Regions from separate parts of the Streptomyces sp. NPDC088747 genome, predicted to be linked through region 3. Evidence: riboswitches for the same ligand, from Rfam matches in the RefSeq annotation. Region 3 holds a riboswitch; each other region holds the start of a gene.
The links. A riboswitch is a leader RNA that binds a small molecule or an ion and turns the genes downstream of it on or off. The one in region 3 is predicted to bind thiamine pyrophosphate.

Region 1 (6,303 bases), on a different contig from region 3:
AGCGACCGTCGTCGGCTTCGTCATCGGCCTGCTCTTCAAGGCGCTGATCTTCGTCGCGCTGGTCGGCGGACTGATCTACGTCGTACGGAAGTTCACGACGAGTTCGTCCTCGCGCGGCGACTGGTGAGCCGGCCGGGCGACGCGACCGGGTGAGCGATCGGTAACGGGCGAGCGGGCAAAGGGGAACGGAGGTTCCCTCTGCCGGGGGAAGTTTCCCGGTGGGGCCGACCTCGGGCGGTGGTGGGCGGTTAAGGTCCGGGGGCTCGACGCGGGGCCGAACCCGCGGGCAGCGCACACTCCCTCCCGTGTCCCCCCACACGGGCGGTCCCCCTCGCGCTCAGGGAGTACCCCTTGGCCACGGTTGACACCGCACCCGCAACCTCACACACCGCACCCGCAACCTCACACACCCCACCCCTCCAGCGGACCGCCACGTCCGCGGGGTCTCGTGTCCCCCCGACCCAGCCACGCACGTCACCCGCGGAGACGCACGCCGCCACCACGCCGCCCGCGTCGACACCCGACACCCGACGCCCACCCGCCGCGGAGACACGCGAGGCAACGAGGCCGCCAACGGCGTCGCCCGCCGCCGAGCCGGACACCCGGACCGCCGCGACGCGCCCCCCGCCCGCGGCCGCCCACGCCCCGCTCTCCCGGCCCCGGACACCGCCGACGGAGGCCGTGCCGCCGGAGCCGCACGCCACCACCCTCATCGGCTCCGTACAGCGAGCGATGCGCCTCCTGGAGGCCGTCGCCGCGCGCGAGCAGGGAGCGCCCGCCAAACAGCTCGCCAGGGAGGCGGGGCTCGCGCTCCCGACGGCGTACCACCTGCTGCGCACGCTGGCCCACGAGGGCTATCTGCGCCGTGAGAAGGGGCTGTTCGTCCTCGGGGAGGCCGCCGAGCGGTTGAGCAGCAGCGGAGCCCAGCAGAAACGTCGCAGCACGATGAACGACGCGCTCGCGCAATGGCGCGATTCCATCGGTGTCCCCGTGTACTACGCGACGTACCGCGACGGCGAGATCGAGGTCATCTGCGTCGCCGACTCACCGGCCAGTCCCGCGGTGGAGGAGTGGGCCGACTTCAGGGAGACCGGGCACGCCCACGCGATCGGCCAGTGTCTGCTGTCGCAGCTGGACGAGAAGGCGCGCAAGGACCATCTCGACCGCTATCCGGTGCAGTCGATCACTCCCTACACCGTGCGTGACAGCGACAGCCTGCTGCGACGCCTGGAGCGCGCCGGCCGGATGGAACCCGTGATCGAGCGACAGGAGTACGCACTGGGCACCGTCTGCGCCGCGATTCCCCTCACCGTCGGTAGCTCCGCGTCGACCATGGCCATCTCCCTGCCGTCGCATCAGGCCGACCGACTCCTCCCGGCAGTACGCCAGTTGCAAGGGGAAATCGGCAGGCTGCTGGGGACACTCGCCATCTCTATCAGTATCTGAAAACTCACTCCTTGTAATCCGTCGTATACGTTGAGCAAGATTCCAGCAGTGTCAGGGGGACGATTCCTGGCCAGTCGACGGCAAACGACGGGGTAGGCGATGCGCGAGTCGGTGCAGGCAGAGGTCATGATGAGCTTCCTGGTGTCGGAGGAGCTCTCCTTCCGCATCCCGGTGGAGCTGCGATACGAGACCTGTGATCCGTACGCGGTGCGGCTGACCTTTCATTTGCCCGGCGACGCGCCCGTGACCTGGGCGTTCGGACGGGAGTTGCTGGTCGACGGCGTGGGCAGGCCGTGTGGCGACGGGGATGTGCACATCGCCCCCGCCGACCCGGACGCGTTCGGCGAGGTGCTGATCCGGCTTCAGGTGGGTGGCGACCACGCGCTGTTCCGGTCCGGCGCGGCACCGCTCGTGGCGTTCCTCGACCGTACGGACAAGCTGGTGCCGCTCGGCCAGGAGCGCTCCCTCGCCGACTTCGAGGCGCATCTCGACGAGGCGCTCGACCGCATCCTCGCGGAGGAGCAGAGCGCGGGCTGAGCGGTCACTCCGAGTCAACAGAGGCGTAACGCTTCCTCTCAGGCGGCCCGGGGAACTGGACAGCGGCGGCACGGCTCCCGGCAAGGGGCTCGGGCGGCACGGGACTTCAGTGCTTGCGGCGGCGGCCCTTCCCGCCGCGTACCGGCGTCCTGGCGGCCCCCACGGGCTCCTTGGGGCCCTCCGGAGCGCCCGGCCGGACCCGGCCCCCCGTGCGGTCGGCCGAGACCACCAGGGCGGCCAGCGCGGTCGTGACCGGTACGGCGGCGACGAGGCCGATCGACCCGACCAGGGTGCGCACGATCTCCTCGGCGACCAACTCGCTGTTGGCGACGGCTCCCACGCTGCTCTGCGCGATCGAGAAGAGCAGCAGCAGGGGCAGCGCCGCGCCGGCGTAGGCCAGGACCAGCGTGTTGACGACCGAGGCGATGTGGTCGCGGCCGATGCGGATGCCCGCGCGGTACAGGCCGCGCCAGCCCATCGCCGGATTCGCCTCGTGCAGTTCCCAGACCGCGGAGGTCTGCGTCACCGTCACGTCGTCGAGCACACCGAGCGAGCCGATGATGACGCCCGCGAGCAGCAGGCCGCTCATGTCGATGGACGGATACAGGCCGTGGATCAGGCCGGTGTTGTCGTCCGTGTTCCCGGTGAGCGACGCCCAGTCGATGAAGACGGAGCCGAGCAGCCCGATCAGGATCAGCGAGAGCAGGGTGCCGATCACCGCCACCGAGGTCCGGGCCGACAGGCCGTGGCACATGTAGAGCGCGATCAGCATGATGGCGCTCGATCCGACTACCGCGACGACCAGAGGGTTCGAGCCCTGCAGGATCGCGGGCAGGATGAAGAACGTCAGGATCATGAAGCTGACGGCCAGCGCGACCAGCGCCATGACGCCGCGCATCCGTCCCACGACCACGACGACCAGGGCGAAGATCCCGGCGAGCACCGTCATCGGGATCCTGCGGTTCACGTCGCTGACGGAGTACTGCAGATCCTTGGGCGCGGAGGGCTCGTAGGCGACCACGACCTTCTCGCCCTCCTCCAACTGGCGTGACTGGTCCGGCTGGACGATCTCCGTGAACGTACGGCCCTTGTCGTTGCCGGTGTCGACCCGGATCGTCGCCTTCTTGCAGTCGCCCGTCGCCTGCTGCTGCGCGGAGGAACCCTCGGCGGTGGAGGTGTCGCCGGTCGGGGTCTCCCCCGAGGCGTTCACCGAATCGCAGTCCACCTTGTCGATCTTGGTGACCGTCGCCTGCTGGGTCTGCCGGTCGAAACCGACGCCGGTGCGCTCGTGCCCGGGTGCGCCGCCCGGCCAGAGCACCACGAGGCCCACGACGACCGCTACGGCGAAGGGGATCAGCACCGCGGCGATGACCTTGCGCAGGTGCTTGGAGACGGGGGCGGCGGGGCCATGGCTGTGGCTGTGCCCATGACCGTGGCCGTCGCCGCCCTGCCCGCCACCGGATCCCTGGCCCCCGCCCGGACCGTGTCCGTGGCCGTCGCCGGGGCCCTGTCCGTGCGGCGGTTCGGACGGCGGAATAGGAGGCTGCTGCATCGTGGTCACCGACCGATCATCGCAAGAACGCACGGGGCCCACTGTTCAGCGCGCCCGATGGGACGCTAGCGTGGAGGCACCTTTGCACACGCGGGAGCTCGGAGCACCGGGCTGAGAGGGCGCTGACCTTCGTCGTAGCGATGTTTCACATGAAACATCGGCAGACGGAAGCCGCTGCGTCGACCGCCGAACCTGTTACCGGGTAATGCCGGCGTAGGGAGTAGGTCTCATGACCAACAAGGACGTATCAGGCACGCCTGCCTCCGGCCAGACGGACGGGACATCCACGTCACCGAACGGCGAAGTCCCGTCAGCCAACGGCGAAGTCCTCTCGACAAACGGCGAAGTCCCCTCAGCCGACGGCGAGGCCGGGCGGTCCATCGGCTGGCACAAGGCGTACGCCGGAGGCTCGCGCCCCGATCTGCGGGTGCCGGTCCGTCAGGTCCACCTCACCAACGGCCAGTCCGTCACGCTGTACGACACCTCCGGCCCGTACACCGATCCGGCCGTCGACACCGACGTACGGCGGGGACTGGCGCCGCTGCGCGAGAACTGGATCATCGCCCGCGGTGACACCGAGGAGTACGCGGGCCGCCCGGTCCGCCCTGAGGACGACGGGATCAAGCACACCTCACCGCGCGGCGGCCTCCGCAACCTCGACGCGGTCTTCCCGGGCCGGCCGCGTCAGCCGCGCCGGGGCCGCTCCGGACAGGCCGTGACGCAGCTCGCGTACGCCCGGCGTGGCGAGATCACGCCCGAGATGGAGTTCGTGGCGGTCCGCGAGAACGTCGAGGCGGAGGTCGTACGCGAGGAGATCGCCGCCGGACGCGCGGTGATGCCCGTGAACGTCAACCACCCGGAGATCGAGCCGATGATCATCGGCAAGCGGTTCCTGGTGAAGGTCAACGCCAACATCGGCAACTCCGCGGTCACTTCCTCCATCGAGGAGGAGGTCGAGAAGATGACGTGGGCGACCCGCTGGGGCGCCGACACGGTCATGGACCTGTCCACCGGCCGCAACATCCACACCACCCGCGAATGGGTGCTGCGCAACTCCCCCGTGCCGATCGGCACCGTGCCGCTCTACCAGGCGTTGGAGAAGGTGGACGGCCGTGCCGAGGAGCTGACCTGGGGGATCTACAAGGACACGGTCATCGAGCAGGCCGAGCAGGGCGTGGACTACATGACGGTCCACGCGGGCGTGCGCCTGCCGTTCGTGCCGCTCACCGCGAACCGCAAGACCGGCATCGTCTCGCGCGGCGGCTCGATCATGGCCGCGTGGTGCCTGGCCCACCACCAGGAGAGCTTCCTCTACGAGAACTTCGAGGAACTGTGCGAGATCCTCGCGGCGTACGACGTCACCTACTCGCTCGGTGACGGGCTACGGCCCGGGTCGATCGCGGACGCCAACGACGCCGCGCAGTTCGCCGAGTTGAGGACGCTCGGGGAACTCAACACGATCGCGAAGCGTTTCAATGTTCAGACCATGATCGAAGGCCCGGGACATGTCCCGATGCACAAGATCAAGGAGAACATCGACCTTCAGCAGGAGATCTGTGATGAAGCTCCGTTCTATACGCTCGGCCCGCTGACCACGGACGTCGCGCCGGCGTACGACCACATCACCTCCGGTATCGGTGCCGCGATGATCGCCTGGTGGGGCACGGCCATGCTCTGCTACGTCACGCCCAAGGAGCACCTGGGGCTGCCCAACCGTGACGACGTCAAGACCGGTGTCATCACGTACAAGATCGCCGCACACGCGGCCGACCTCGCCAAGGGCCACCCGGGTGCGCAGGACTGGGACGACGCGCTGTCCGACGCCCGTTTCGAGTTCCGCTGGGAGGACCAGTTCAACCTGGCCCTCGATCCGGACACGGCACGGGAGTTCCACGACGAGACACTGCCGGCCGAGCCCGCCAAGACGGCCCACTTCTGCTCCATGTGCGGGCCGAAGTTCTGCTCGATGAAGATCAGTCACAGCATCACGGAGCAGTTCGGTGGCACGGCGGCCGCGGGAGCGTCCGCCGAGGAGGTCGCCGAGGGAATGCTGCTGAAGTCGAAGGAGTTCGCGGCGAGCGGGAACCGGGTGTATCTGCCACTCGCGGACTGACTCGGCGGGGGCGCCCTGCTCCTTCGGCGGCGTCCGGCTCCTTCTCCGCGGCCCCGGCCCCGCCGCCCGCAGGCTGGGACCGCGGAGAAGGCCGGGGCCGCGAAGGCGGCGCGCGGCCGTCGTCGCGGTGCCGACCGCCGCGTGGAATCCCTCACCGGGTGCCGGCGCTCGTCACAGGCGTTGCCACGCGACAGGATTCTCTCGGCAGACTTGACCCATGACATCCACATCGATGAGCAAGGGCGCCAACCTCCCGGTCGACGCCGGGTCCGTACATGCCGTGCTCGGCTGGTCGGGGGCGTCCGGCGCGCCGGACGCCGACGCCTCCGCACTGCTGCTCGGTGCGGATGGACGGGTGCGGGACGACGGCGACTTCATCTTCTACAACCAGCCGCAGCACGCCTCCGGCGCCGTACGGCACCTGGGGAAGCGGGAGGCCGCCGGTGTCACGACCGACACGGTCGAGGTGGATCTGCGTGCCCTGGAGCCCGGCATCGAGCGGGTGGTGCTGTGCGCCTCGGCGGACGGGGGCACCTTCGGCGAGCTGTCCGGGCTGACGTTGCGGCTGCTCGACGCCGGGACGCGGAGCGAGGTCGCGTACTTCGAGATGGAGGCCACGAGCGAGACGGCGTTCATCGGCGGTGAGCTGTACCTG
Region 2 (6,303 bases), on a different contig from region 3:
ACTCTCCGGCCGCCGCCCCCGGATCGTCCGCCTCCGTGATGGCCCGTACGACGACGGCGCGGCGGGCACCCGCCTCCAGCACCTCGTCGAGGTTGCCGAGGTCGATGCCGCCGATGGCGAACCAGGGGCGGTCGGTGCCCAGCGAGGCCGTGTACCGGACGAGGTCGAGGCCGGGTGCGTGGCGGCCGGGCTTGGTGGGCGTCGGCCAGCAGGGGCCAGTGCAGAAGTAGTCCACGCCGTCCTGGACGGCGGCTGCCGCGGCCTCGGACTCGGCGTGGGTGGAGCGGCCGATCAGGACCCGGTCGCCGAGGACGGCGCGGGCCGCGGGGACCGGCAGGTCGCCCTGGCCCAGGTGCAGCACGTCGGCGCCGGAAGCGTGCGCGACGTCCGCCCGGTCGTTGACCGCGAGGAGCCTGCCGTGGCGTGCGCAGGCGTCCGCGAAGACCTGGAGGTGCTCCAGTTCCTCGGCCGCCTCCATGCCCTTGTCGCGCAACTGCACGATGTCGACGCCGCCGGCCAGGACCGCGTCCAGGAACTCGGCGAGGTCACCCTGGCGTCTGCGGGCGTCCGTGCACAGATAGACGCGGGCGTCGGCGAGCCGGGCGCGTGCGGTGTCGGCGGTGTCGGGCATGCGTATGTCCCCCGTGGTCGGTGCGTGGGGACCATGGCGGCCGGGGTGGTCCCGGCCGCCATGGTCCGGACGTCGGACTGTCCGTACAGCTCAGACGGCGAGCGCCTGGGCGCGGCGCTTCACCTCCGTGCCGCGATTCTCGCTGAGAGCCTGCGCGGGGGTGCCGGGCAGGCTCGGGTCGGGGGTGAAGAGCCACTCGAGCATCTCTTCGTCGGAGAAACCGTCGTCCCGCAGGAGCGTCAGGGTGCCTGTCAGGCCCTTGACGACCTTCTGCTCGGCCCCGTCGACGAAAGCGGCGGGGACGTGCAGCGCGCGGTTCTCACCACGGCGTACGGCGATCAGCTGGCCCTCCCTGACCAACTGCCGGACGCGGGTCACCTCGACACCGAACTGCTCGGCGATGTCGGGGAGAGTGAGCCAGGCGGGGACGAGAGCATCGATCTTTGCGTCAATCTCGGTCACGGGACAAGCCTGCCATCCCGGACTGACACTCGGTAGCCGAGCCCCGTCGGGAACGGGCCGGCGCGGGGCGGAATCGCCCGCCGAGCTGCTGGATCGCCCGTCCCGCGGCGGTTGCGCCCTCCGCGAACCGGGCCTCGCTACGGCGTCGGAGTCGCCGTTTTCAGGGGCCGCGACGGGTCCGAGAGGAGTTCCGGGTCCATCCTGGTGCCCGCCTCGATGAGTTTCCGGCCCTGGGCCAGGTCCCGGGGCCGGCCGACCGCCAGAAGGGCGACGAGCCGACCCTCGTGCAGCCAGCAGACCGACCAGGCGGCACCGGCCGGGTCGCCGCGCCACACGGTGGTGTCGGCGAGGGCGTGGTGGCCGACGTACTGCACGAAGCGGCCGAACTGCTCGGACCAGAAGTAGGGGACGGGGTCGTACGCCACGGGGGACTCGCCGATGATGTTCGCCGCCACCGTGCGCGGGCCCTGGAGGGCGTTGTCCCAGTGGTGGACCAGCAGACGGCCCTCGTAGCGTCCCGAGGGGAAGGAGGCGCAGTCACCGACCGCGTAGACGTCCGGCAGGGAGGTGCGCAGATGGTCGTCGGCCACGATCTCGCGGTGGGCGCCCAGGTCGATGCCGGAGCCGCTGAGCCAGCCGGTGGCCGGGCGCGCGCCGATGCCGACGACCACGGCGCCCGCGGGCACCCGGGTGCCGTCGTCCAGCACCACCGCGCCGGGCTCGACGCGCTCCACGCGCGCGTGGGTGCGCAGCGACGCGCCGCTGTCCGCGTACCAGGCGGCCATCGGCGCGGCGACCTCGGCGGGCAGCGCCCCGGCGAGCGGCCGGTCGGCGGCCTCGACGACGGTCACCGCGCACCCCGCCTCCCGCGCGGCGGTGGCGAACTCGGCGCCGATCCAGCCCGCCCCGACCACCACGATGTCGTGCTGCGCCGCGAGGACCGGCCGCAGCCGTTCGGCGTCGTCCAGGGTGCGCAGCAGATGGACCCCGGGTAGGCCCTCGGTGCCCGGCAGCCGGATGGGTTCGGCGCCCGTGGCGATGACCAGGGCGTCGTACGGCACCGGGCCGGTGGCGGTGTCCAGTTCGTGGTCCCCGGGGCGGACGCCGAGCGCCTCGTTCCCGAGACGCAGTTCGATGCCCAGTGCCTCGAAGGAGATGTCGAAGGCGGAGCCCTCGGCCTTGCCGAGCAGCACGGCCTTGGACAGCGGTGGCCGGTCGTAGGGCTGGTGCGGTTCCGCGCCGATCAGTGTCACGTCGCCGGCGAAGCCCTGTTCACGCAGGGCGACCGCGGTCTGCACGCCCGCCATGCCGGCGCCCACGACGACGACCTGCCGTACCGCCCGCTCCTGAACCCGCGTCTTCTCGGTCACCTGATCACCATAGACAGCTGACAAGGAGTCAGTCAGGGGGCGTGCTCGGTGACCTGGTCCACAGCGCCCGCCCCGACCTGGCCCGCGTCGCCCTCGGCCGCCCGGACCTCCTCCACGACGCTGGTCCCGCTGCCGCGCCGCGACTCCCACTCCCAGGTCTCCTCCAGGCGTACGCGCCCGTCGGGCAGCTCCGTCACGCGGGAGACGCAGTGGCCCGAGGAGGTGTCGCCGTCGTGCTTCAGCTGAACGTAGCGGAAGTCGAGCCGGTCGCCCTCGCGGGTGCCGACGAGGTGGCCGCGTACGACGTCTCCGCCCGCGTAGTCGGCCCAGATCACGCCGTCCCGCTCGCGGTAGACGAAGCGGGTGCTGGTGCCCACCTGGCCGGGTGCCTGGTCGGCGACCGGGGACAGGACGAGGCCGTCGAGCGAACGGGCCATGGACGGAGGCTCCCTTACTGAGACATACGGCAGCGGGCTACGCTGGCCAACGTAAAGCACTCGCGGGAGCCCGGACGCACCGGGCTGAGAGGGAGGCTGGAGCGGCCTCCGACCGTACGAACCTGATCCGGGTCATGCCGGCGAAGGGAGGGGCTGGACGCCCATGTCGCGTACACCGTCGGACGCGTTCCACACATCTCACGAACCTCGCACATCTCACGCGCCTCACACGTCCCACGCGCACCGGACTTCGCGCACCGCGGACGTCCTGGTCGTCGGGGGCGGGATCATCGGCCTCGTGACGGCCTGGCGGGCCGCGCAGCGCGGGTTCACGACCGCTCTCGTCGATCCCGAGCCGGGCGGCGGCGCCGCGCAGGTCGCGGCCGGAATGCTCGCCGCGGTCACCGAACTGCACTACGGCGAGGAGACCCTGCTGGGCCTCAACCTCGCCTCCGCGCGCCGCTACCCGGACTTCGCCGCCGAGCTCACCGAGGCGACCGGCCAGGACCTCGGCTACCGCAGGTGCGGCACCCTGGCCGTCGCGCTGGACGCCGACGACCGCGCCCACCTGCGTGAACTGCACGCCCTGCAACGCCGGTCGGGGCTCGAATCGGAGTGGCTGAGCGGCCGTGAGTGCCGCCGTCTCGAACCGATGCTCGCGCCCGGCGTACGCGGTGGACTGCGCGTCGACGGCGACCACCAGGTCGATCCGCGCCGGCTCGCGAAGGCCCTGGTCACCGCATGCGAGCGCGCCGGGGTGGTGTTCCGCCGGACCTGGGCCGAACGGCTGACCGTCACGGCGGACCGGGCCACCGGGGTCACCACCGCGGACGGCACCGAACTGTCGGCGGGACAGGTGGTGCTGGCGGCGGGCAGCCTCAGTGGGCGCCTGGCGGGCGTTCCCGAGGCCGTACTGCCGCCCGTGCGCCCGGTGAAGGGGCAGGTGCTGCGGCTGACCGTGCCGAAGCCGTACGCGCCCTTCCTGAGCCGGACCGTGCGCGCCGTGGTGCGGGGCGGGCAGATCTACCTGGTGCCGCGCGAGAACGGCGAGCTCGTCGTCGGCGCGACCAGCGAGGAGCTGGGCTGGGACACCACGGTGACCGCGGGCGGCGTGTACGAGCTGCTGCGCGACGCCCATGAGCTGGTCCCCGGGATCACCGAGCTGCCGCTCACCGAGACCCGCGCAGGACTGCGCCCCGGGTCGCCGGACAACGCGCCGCTGCTCGGCCCGACCGAGCTCGACGGCCTCCTCCTCGCCACCGGGCACCACCGCAACGGCGTCCTGCTGACCCCGGTCACCGGCGACGCGCTGGCACACGCCCTGACCACCGGTGAACTCCCCGAGGTGGCACGCCCCTTCACTCCCCAGCGCTTCAGCCCGGCCCGTACGGAGCAGCCCGCATGAGCGTCCTCGTCAGTGTCCTCGTCAACGGGGAGCGGCGGCGGATCGCCGCCGGCACCGCCCTCGACACCCTCGTCGCCGCACTCACCCCGGCGCCCTCCGGCGTCGCCGCCGCCCTCAACGAGACCGTCGTCCCGCGCGCGCGGTGGTCGTCCACGTCCCTCTCCGAGGGAGACCGCGTCGAAGTCCTCACCGCCGTCCAAGGAGGCTGACCCATGGCCGACGATCCCTTCGTCCTCGGGGGTACGTCCTTCTCGTCCCGGCTGATCATGGGTACGGGGGGTGCGCCCAGCCTCGACGTCCTGGAGCGCTCGCTCGTCGCCTCGGGCACGGAGCTGACGACGGTCGCGATGCGCCGTGTCGACGCGTCCGCGCACGGTTCGGTGCTGTCCGTGCTCGACCGGCTCGGCATCCGGGTGCTGCCCAACACGGCGGGGTGCTTCACCGCGGGCGAGGCCGTGCTGACCGCCCGCCTCGCGCGCGAGGCGCTGGGCACCGACCTGGTCAAGCTGGAGGTCATCGCCGACGAGCGCACGCTGCTGCCGGACCCGATCGAGCTCCTAGACGCGGCGGAGACGCTGGTGGACGACGGGTTCACGGTGCTGCCGTACACGAACGACGACCCGGTGCTCGCGCGGAAGCTGGAGGACGTCGGGTGCGCCGCGGTCATGCCGCTGGGGTCGCCGATCGGATCCGGCCTCGGCATCCGCAATCCACACAACTTCCAGCTGATCGTGGAGCACGCGCGCGTGCCGGTGATCCTGGACGCGGGGGCCGGTACGGCGTCCGACGCGGCGCTCGCGATGGAGCTGGGGTGTGCCGGTGTGATGCTCGCCTCGGCCGTGACCCGGGCGCAGGAGCCGGTGCTCATGGCGGAGGGCATGCGGCACGCCGTGGAGGCCGGACGGCTCGCCCGCCGCGCGGGGCGGATTCCCCGGCGCCACTTCGCCGAGGCGTCCTCTCCGGCGGAGGGTCTGGCCCGGCTGGATCCGGAGCGGCCGGCGTTCTAGGGGTTCCGTCCGGCGGTCCCCGCGCGTGCGAGGTGCGTCACAGCTCGGCTGCAGTCCAGCCCCGGTATGGGCCGAACGGGTGGGGTGTGACAGTGGCGGCTCGTAGACTCACCTGCGTGGATACGACCCTTCAGGACCCGCTTGTCGGGCAGCTGCTCGACGGCCGCTATCGCGTCGACGCGCGGATCGCGGTCGGCGGGATGGCCACGGTCTACCGGGCCCTGGACACCCGCCTCGACCGCGTGCTCGCCCTCAAGGTGATGCACCCGGCCCTGGCCGCGGACGGCTCGTTCGTCGAGCGGTTCATCCGTGAGGCCAAGTCGGTGGCCCGGCTCGCGCACCCGAACGTGGTGCAGGTCTTCGACCAGGGCACGGCCGGGTCGTACGTCTATCTGGCCATGGAGTACGTCGCCGGGTGCACCCTGCGCGACGTGCTGCGCGAGCGCGGCGCCCTCCAGCCGCGGGCCGCGCTCGACATCCTGGAGCCGGTGCTCGCCGCCCTCGGCGCGGCCCACCGCGCCGGGTTCGTGCACCGCGACATGAAGCCGGAGAACGTCCTGATAGGGGACGACGGCCGGGTGAAGGTCGCCGACTTCGGGCTGGTGCGGGCCGTGGACACCGTCACCAACACGACGGGCGCGGTCCTCGGCACCGTCTCGTATCTCGCCCCCGAGCAGATCGAGCACGGCACGGCGGACGCCCGCGTCGACGTCTACGCCTGCGGAATCGTCCTCTACGAAATGCTCACCGGCGCCAAGCCGCACTCCGGGGACTCCCCCGCCCAGGTGTTCTACCAGCACCTCCACGCGGACGTACCGCCGCCGTCGGCAGCCGTGCCGGGGCTGGCGTTCCAGCTCGACGAGCTGGTCGCCTCCGCGACGGCGCGCAACCCCGCGGTGCGCCCGCCCGACGCGGTTGCGCTGCTGGGAGACGCCCTGGAGGCCCGGGCGGAGCTCAGCGCCGCCCAACTCGACGCCGTACCGCCGCAGGC
Region 3 (6,303 bases):
CTTATAAACCAGTGAGGCTACTGGGGGCGCCGTTGTGGCAGCAGAGCAGCAGAACGCCCCTATCACCCCCCGCAGTTGCGCATCCCGTGAAGGGCAATCGTGTCCATATCTCGCCGTACCGCACGTTCTGTGCGAATCCTGGGTGTTGCTTCCGCGACCGCCGCGCTCGCGCTCGGCGTCGCCGGCAACGCAATGGCCTGCAACATCCGTGACTTCGCCGCTGTCGCCGCCTGCGACGACAACGGCAAGGGCATCATCACCGTCACCGACACGGACGCCTCGGGCGTGAAGGCCACCGTCTCGGTCTACCTCGAGTCGAACGGCGCTGACGCGCGGCTCGTCGGCGAGGAGACGGTGGTCGGCACCCGCGAGGGCGCCAAGGTCACGTTCTCGGAGGCCTGGACTCCCAAGGCCGAGTACCGCATCCACATCAAGGCCGAGAACAACGCGGTCGACGAGGACATCTCCCCGAACCTGATCACGCCGGACGTGGCGTGCAAGTCCTCGGAGACCACTCCGCCCGCATCGACGCCTCCGGCTTCGGAGACGCCTTCCCCGTCCGAAACGCCTTCGGACTCGGCGACCCCGTCGCCCTCCGAGAGCACCACCGCCCCCGCGTCGACGGGCAGCAACGCCCCGTCCCCCGCGGCCGGTGAGTCCAACCTCGCCGAGACCGGCGCGAACTCGAACACTCCGATGATCGCCGGCATCGCCGGTGCGTTCGTCCTGGTCGGTGGCGGAGCGGTGTTCTTCGGTATGCGCCGCCGTGGCGCAGCGAAGGCCTGATCCTCACACCGTACGAACGTGTGGCCCGCCCCCTCACCGAGGGGGCGGGCCACACGCCTGTACGCCCCCCGCGGCCACCCGCGCCTCCTGCCCGACTCAGCCGAGGACGGTGATCTCGGCCGAGTCGAACGCGACCCCCACCCGCTCGCCGGGCTCAGGCGCCTCCCTCAGCGTGCACGCCGCTTCGAGCCGGGGCGCGTTCTCCGGTTGCAGCTGTACGGCGACGTGGGTGCCCCGGAAGGTGCGTGCGGCCACGGTGCAGCGCAGCCCCTCGGCCGCGTCCACCAGCCGTACGCCCGCGGGCCGCACGAGCAGGGTGCCCGGCCCCTGCCGGGTGTCCTCCGGCACCGGGACCTTCCCCCACGGAGTGTCCGCGGCCTCGCCGCTCACCGTCGCCTCGACCACGTTGTCGAAGCCGAGGAAGCGGGCCACGAACTCGTCAGCGGGGTGCTGCCAGACCTCAAGTGGTGTACCCGACTGGGCGATCCGTCCGTCGCGCATGACCACGACCCGGTCGGCCAGCGCGAAGGCCTCGCCCTGGTCGTGCGTGACGGCGAGCACGGTCGTGCCCAACTCGCCGAAGAGCTCACGTAGTTCCACGACAAGGCGTTCACGCAGCGAGCGGTCGAGCTGGCCGAGCGGTTCGTCGAGCATCAGCAGCCGGGGTCGCGGAGCGAGCGCGCGGGCCAGCGCGACCCGCTGCTGCTCGCCGCCCGACAGCGCGGCGACGGCCCTGCGTTCGGCGCCCGGCAACCCGACGAGCTCCAGCAACTCCCCTACTCGCCTCGCCTGTTCACCCTTGCCCGCCCCGTGCATCCGGAGCCCGAAGGCGACGTTGCCGCCCACGTCCCGCTGCGGGAAGAGCTGGTGGTCCTGGAACATCAGGCCGACGCCCCGCCGGTGCGCGGGCACGCCCGCCTGGTCACGGCCGTCGAGAAGCACCCGGCCCGCGTCGAGCGACTGGAGACCGGCCACCGCCCTCAGCAGCGTCGACTTGCCGCTGCCGCTCGGCCCCAGCACGCACACGATCTCGTGCTCGGCGACGGCGAGGCCGACCTCGTCGAGCACCGCCCGCCCGCCGAAACGCACGGTCGCGGTCTCAAGGCTCAGCAGCATCTAGAACTCCCCGGTCCTGTCGGTCCGTACCCGCTCCAACAGCAGCAGCGCCACCGCGCACACCACCATCAAGATCGTCGAAAGGGCCATCGCCTGGCCGTAGTTGAGGTCACCGGCGCGCCCGAGCAGCCGGGCCACGGCGACCGGCAGTGTCGGGTTGTCGGGCCGCGCGATGAAGACGGTCGCCCCGAACTCACCCAGCGACACCGCGAAGGCGAACCCGGCCGCGACCAGCAGAGCCCGCCGCACCATCGGCAGATCGACCTCGCGCCACACCCGCCACGGCGACGCCCCGAGCACCGCCGCCGCCTCCCGCAGCCGCCCGTCCACCGCCCGCAGCACGGGCAGCATCGTCCGTACGACGAAGGGGACACCCACGAGCGCCTGCGCGAGCGGCACCAGGACCCAGCTGCTTCTGAGGTTCAGCGGCGGCTCGTCGAGGGCGATCAGGAACCCGAACCCGACGGTCACCGCCGACACCCCGAGCGGCAGCATCAGCAGCGCGTCGAAGCCCCGTACGAGACGCCCCGCCCGCCTGGTGAGAGCGGCTGCCGCCAGACCCCCGATGAGCACGGCGATGGCGGTGGCGGCGAGCGCGTACTCCAGGGAGTTGCCGATCGCCTCGATCGGCGCGACGAGGAAGATGCCGCTGTCGTCGGAGGCCAGCGCCCGGTAGTACCCGAAGTCGGGCGCGTCCAGGGACCGTTGGACCAGCACGCCGAGCGGCAGCACCAGCAGGACCGCGATGGTCGCCAGGACCCCGGCCAGCAGCGCCCACTGCCCGGCCCCGCGCGGCCTGCGTGCGGTCGTCTCCGGGGACACCAGGCGCAGGGCGGTCTCCCGCCGCCGTACGGTCCAGGCGTGCACGGCGAGGACCGCGCCCACGGCCACGAACTGGATGATCGTCAGCACCGCGGCCGTGGAGAGGTCGAAGATCTCCGAGGTCTGCCGGTAGATCTCGACCTCCAGGGTCGAGAAGGCGGGACCGCCGAGGATCTGCACCACACCGAAGGAGGTGAAGGTGAAGAGGAAGACCATCAGCGCGGCGGCGGCCACGGCCGGGCCCAGGGCCGACAGCGTCACCTTCCGCCAGGCCGCGAACCGGGAGGCGCCGAGCATCCGGGCGGCCTCCTCCTGCCGCGGGTCGAGCTGCGACCAGAGCCCGCCCACCGTCCGGACGACGACCGCGTAGTTGAAGAAGACGTGCGCGAGCAGGATCGCCCAGACGGTGGTGTCGAGCCGTACGCCCCACAGCTCGTCCAGGAGTCCGCCCCGGCCGACCAGGGCGAGGAACGCCGTCCCGACCACGACGGTCGGCAGCACGAACGGCACGGTCACCACCGCGCGCAGGACCTGCTTGCCCCTGAAATCGAAGCGCGCGAAGACATACGCGCCGGGGAGCGCGATCAGCAGCGTGAGTGCGGTCGAGGCGAGCGCCTGCCAGGTGGTGAACCACAGCACGTGCCGGATGTCGGACTGCGCGAGCACGTCCCAGATCCGCCCGAGCCGCCAGACGCCGTCGACCTTGAGACCGCGGGCCACGATCGCCGCCACCGGGTAGGCGAAGAAGACGCCGAAGAACGCGACGGGCAGGGCCATGAGCCCGAGCCGCGCCGCGCCTCCCCGACGGGACCTCCCGCGTACCCGGGGCGTTACTTCAGTACGAGTGAGGTCCACGACTTGACCCACTGGTCACGGTTGTCGGCGATCCTGGCCGGGTCCAGGGTCTCGGGGTCCTTGGCCTGCGGACCGAACTCCGTGAACTCGGCGGGCACCGCGGCGCCCTCGACCACCGGGTACACGAACATGTTCAGCGGCATGTCCTCCTGGAACCTCTTGGTGACCAGGAAGTCGATGAACGCCCGACCGCCCTTGGTGTTCTTGGCGTTGCTCAGCAGCCCGGCGTACTCGACCTGGCGGAAGCAGGTGCCGGCCGCGACACCGGTCGGCGCGGTCGTCGGCCTGGGGTCGGCGTAGATGACCTCGGCGGGCGGCGAGGAGGCGTACGAGACGACGAGCGGCCGGTCCGCCTTGGCCTTCTTGCCTCCCGCGGACCCGGAGAACTCCTCGTTGTAGGCCTGCTCCCAGCCGTCGACGACCTTGACGCCGTTGGCCTTGAGCTTCGTCCAGTAGTCCTGCCAGCCGTCGTCGCCGTACTTCGCCGCGGTCCCGAGCAGGAAGCCGAGACCGGGCGAGGACGTCGAGGCGTTCTCAGTGACCAGCAGGTCCTTGTACGCGGGCTTGACGAGGTCGGCGAAGGAGGCCGGCGGAGCGAGCTTGTGCTCGGTGAAGTAGGCCTTGTCGTAGTTGACGCAGATGTCGCCGGAGTCGATGGGCGTGACCCGGTGCTCGTCCCCGCCGACCCGGTACTCCGGGAGGATCCGGTCCGCGCCCTTGGCCTCGTACGACTGGAAGAGCCCGTTGTCGAGCGCGCGGGACAGCAGGGTGTTGTCGACGCCGAAGAACACGTCGCCCTGCGGGTTGTCCTTGGTGAGGATCGCCTTGTTGACGGCCTGCCCGGCGTCGCCGTCCTTGAGGACCTTGACCGTGTAGCCGGACTCCTTCTCGAAGGCGCTCAGCACGTCCTTGGAGTACGTGAAGGAGTCATGGCTGACGACAGTCACGGTCTTGGAGTCACCACCACTGCCCGAACCGGAGTCGGAGGAGCCGCACGCGGAGAGCGTGACGAGCCCCAGACCGGCAAGGCCGACGGCCGTGATCGTCCTCTTCTTGCTCACTGAATTCCTCCTGGGATGACCAGGAAGAGACGCGGCCCTGCCCGGGAACCCCTGAGGGATCCCGGGCAGGGCGCAACAGCTTGAGTATTGACCGAACTTCCTACCCAGAATGACCTGGGCAAGGTTCTGAGGGTCTGCGGCCCACCGGTGACCCGGCTGCCGCACTCTCAGCGCTGTGGCGCTCCCCTGTCGGAATATGAAGATATGAGATTTGCGGATGTACGCAGCCAGGTTACCGCTCGGTGGCCGCGAGCTGACCGCACGCCCCGTCGATCTCCTGACCACGGGTGTCCCGAACGGTGACCGGAACCCCGTGGGCGGCGATCGCCTCGACGAACGCCTTCTCGTCCTCGGGCCGCGAGGCGGTCCACTTCGAACCCGGCGTGGGGTTCAGCGGGATGAGGTTGACGTGCACCGGCTTGCCCTTGAGCATCCGGCCGAGGCGGTCGCCACGCCATGCCTGGTCGTTGATGTCCCTGATCAGCGCGTACTCGATGGAGAGCCGGCGCCCCGACCTGTCCGCGTACTCCCAGCCGGCGTCCAGCACCTCCCGCACGTTCCACCGCGTGTTCACGGGTACGAGGGTGTCGCGCAGTTCGTCGTCGGGGGCGTGCAGGGAGATGGCGAGGCGGCACTTGAAGCCCTCGTCGGAGAACCGGTTGATCGCCGGGACCAGCCCGACGGTCGACACGGTGATGCCCCGCTGCGAGAGCCCGAGGCCGTCGGGCTCGGGGTCGGTCAGCGCGCGGATCGCCCCGACCACCCTCTTGTAGTTGGCGAGCGGCTCGCCCATGCCCATGAAGACGATGTTGCTGAGCCGCGCCGGACCACCCGGGATCTCGCCGTCCCTGAGCGCCCGCATCCCGTCCACGATCTGGTGGACGATCTCGCCGGTGGACAGGTTCCGGTCGAGCCCGGCCTGCCCGGTGGCGCAGAACGGGCAGTTCATCCCGCAGCCGGCCTGCGAGCTGATGCACATGGTCACCCGGTCCGGGTACCGCATCAGCACGGACTCGACGAGCGTCCCGTCGAAGAGCCGCCACAGGGTCTTGCGGGTGGTCTCCTGGTCGGTCGACAGATGCCGCACGACCGTCATCAGCTCAGGAAGCAGCGCCTCCTGGAGCTTCCCGCGCGAGGCGGCCGGGATGTCCGTCCACTGCTCGGGATCGTGCGCGAACCGCGCGAAGTAGTGCTGCGAGAGCTGCTTGGCACGAAACGGCTTCTCACCGACCGCGGCAACTGCCTCCTTACGCTCAGCAGGCGTGAGGTCGGCGAGATGCCGCGGCGGCTTCTGGGCTCCGCGCGGGGCGACGAATGTGAGTTCTCCGGGCTTAGGCATGGCCCTACAAGTGTCGCAGACATACGGACAGGGGCTCGCCGCCCTGTGGACGACGAGCCCCCGACCATCAAACCCGCAGGTCAGCCCGACCCGACGAAGAGCACCAACAGCAGCCAGACCACCGGCGCCGTGGGCAGCAGGGAGTCCAGCCGGTCCATGATCCCGCCGTGTCCCGGCAGCAGCGTGCCCATGTCCTTGATGCCGAGGTCCCGCTTGATCATGGACTCGCCGAGGTCCCCGAGCGTGGCGCTGGCCGCGACCGCGAGGCCCAGGAGCAGGCCCTGCCACCAGGTGCCGTCGTCGATCAGGAACTCCATGAGCAGC

Region 1: it holds a riboswitch for thiamine pyrophosphate, as region 3 does, so the genes downstream of both, thiC (phosphomethylpyrimidine synthase ThiC) here and ACIP79_RS25155 (thiamine ABC transporter substrate binding subunit) in region 3, are expected to answer to the same signal.
Region 2: it holds a riboswitch for thiamine pyrophosphate, as region 3 does, so the genes downstream of both, thiO (glycine oxidase ThiO) here and ACIP79_RS25155 (thiamine ABC transporter substrate binding subunit) in region 3, are expected to answer to the same signal.

The regions. Positions count from the first base shown of each region.
Region 1 covers NZ_JBIVKZ010000002.1:575,310-581,612, forward strand. The annotation lists gene ACIP79_RS07085 (DUF5326 family protein) at 1-127, shown strand, start outside; gene ACIP79_RS07090 (IclR family transcriptional regulator) at 682-1,446, shown strand; gene ACIP79_RS07095 (SsgA family sporulation/cell division regulator) at 1,546-1,983, shown strand; gene ACIP79_RS07100 (YibE/F family protein) at 2,090-3,544, opposite strand; TPP riboswitch at 3,616-3,772, shown strand; gene thiC (phosphomethylpyrimidine synthase ThiC) at 3,765-5,648, shown strand; gene ACIP79_RS07110 (VWA domain-containing protein) at 5,866-6,303, shown strand, end outside.
Region 2 covers NZ_JBIVKZ010000005.1:130,677-136,979, forward strand. The annotation lists gene thiE (thiamine phosphate synthase) at 1-631, opposite strand, end outside; gene ACIP79_RS13940 (Rv2175c family DNA-binding protein) at 722-1,093, opposite strand; gene ACIP79_RS13945 (NAD(P)/FAD-dependent oxidoreductase) at 1,231-2,400, opposite strand; gene ACIP79_RS13950 (hypothetical protein) at 2,496-2,900, opposite strand; TPP riboswitch at 2,953-3,066, shown strand; gene thiO (glycine oxidase ThiO) at 3,064-4,305, shown strand; gene thiS (sulfur carrier protein ThiS) at 4,302-4,514, shown strand; gene ACIP79_RS13965 (thiazole synthase) at 4,518-5,312, shown strand; gene pknB (Stk1 family PASTA domain-containing Ser/Thr kinase) at 5,429-6,303, shown strand, end outside.
Region 3 covers NZ_JBIVKZ010000011.1:120,464-126,766, forward strand. The annotation lists gene ACIP79_RS25140 (LAETG motif-containing sortase-dependent surface protein) at 130-786, shown strand; gene ACIP79_RS25145 (ABC transporter ATP-binding protein) at 883-1,902, opposite strand; gene ACIP79_RS25150 (ABC transporter permease) at 1,903-3,579, opposite strand; gene ACIP79_RS25155 (thiamine ABC transporter substrate binding subunit) at 3,555-4,640, opposite strand; TPP riboswitch at 4,720-4,838, opposite strand; gene rlmN (23S rRNA (adenine(2503)-C(2))-methyltransferase RlmN) at 4,873-5,979, opposite strand; gene ACIP79_RS25165 (phosphatidate cytidylyltransferase) at 6,060-6,303, opposite strand, start outside.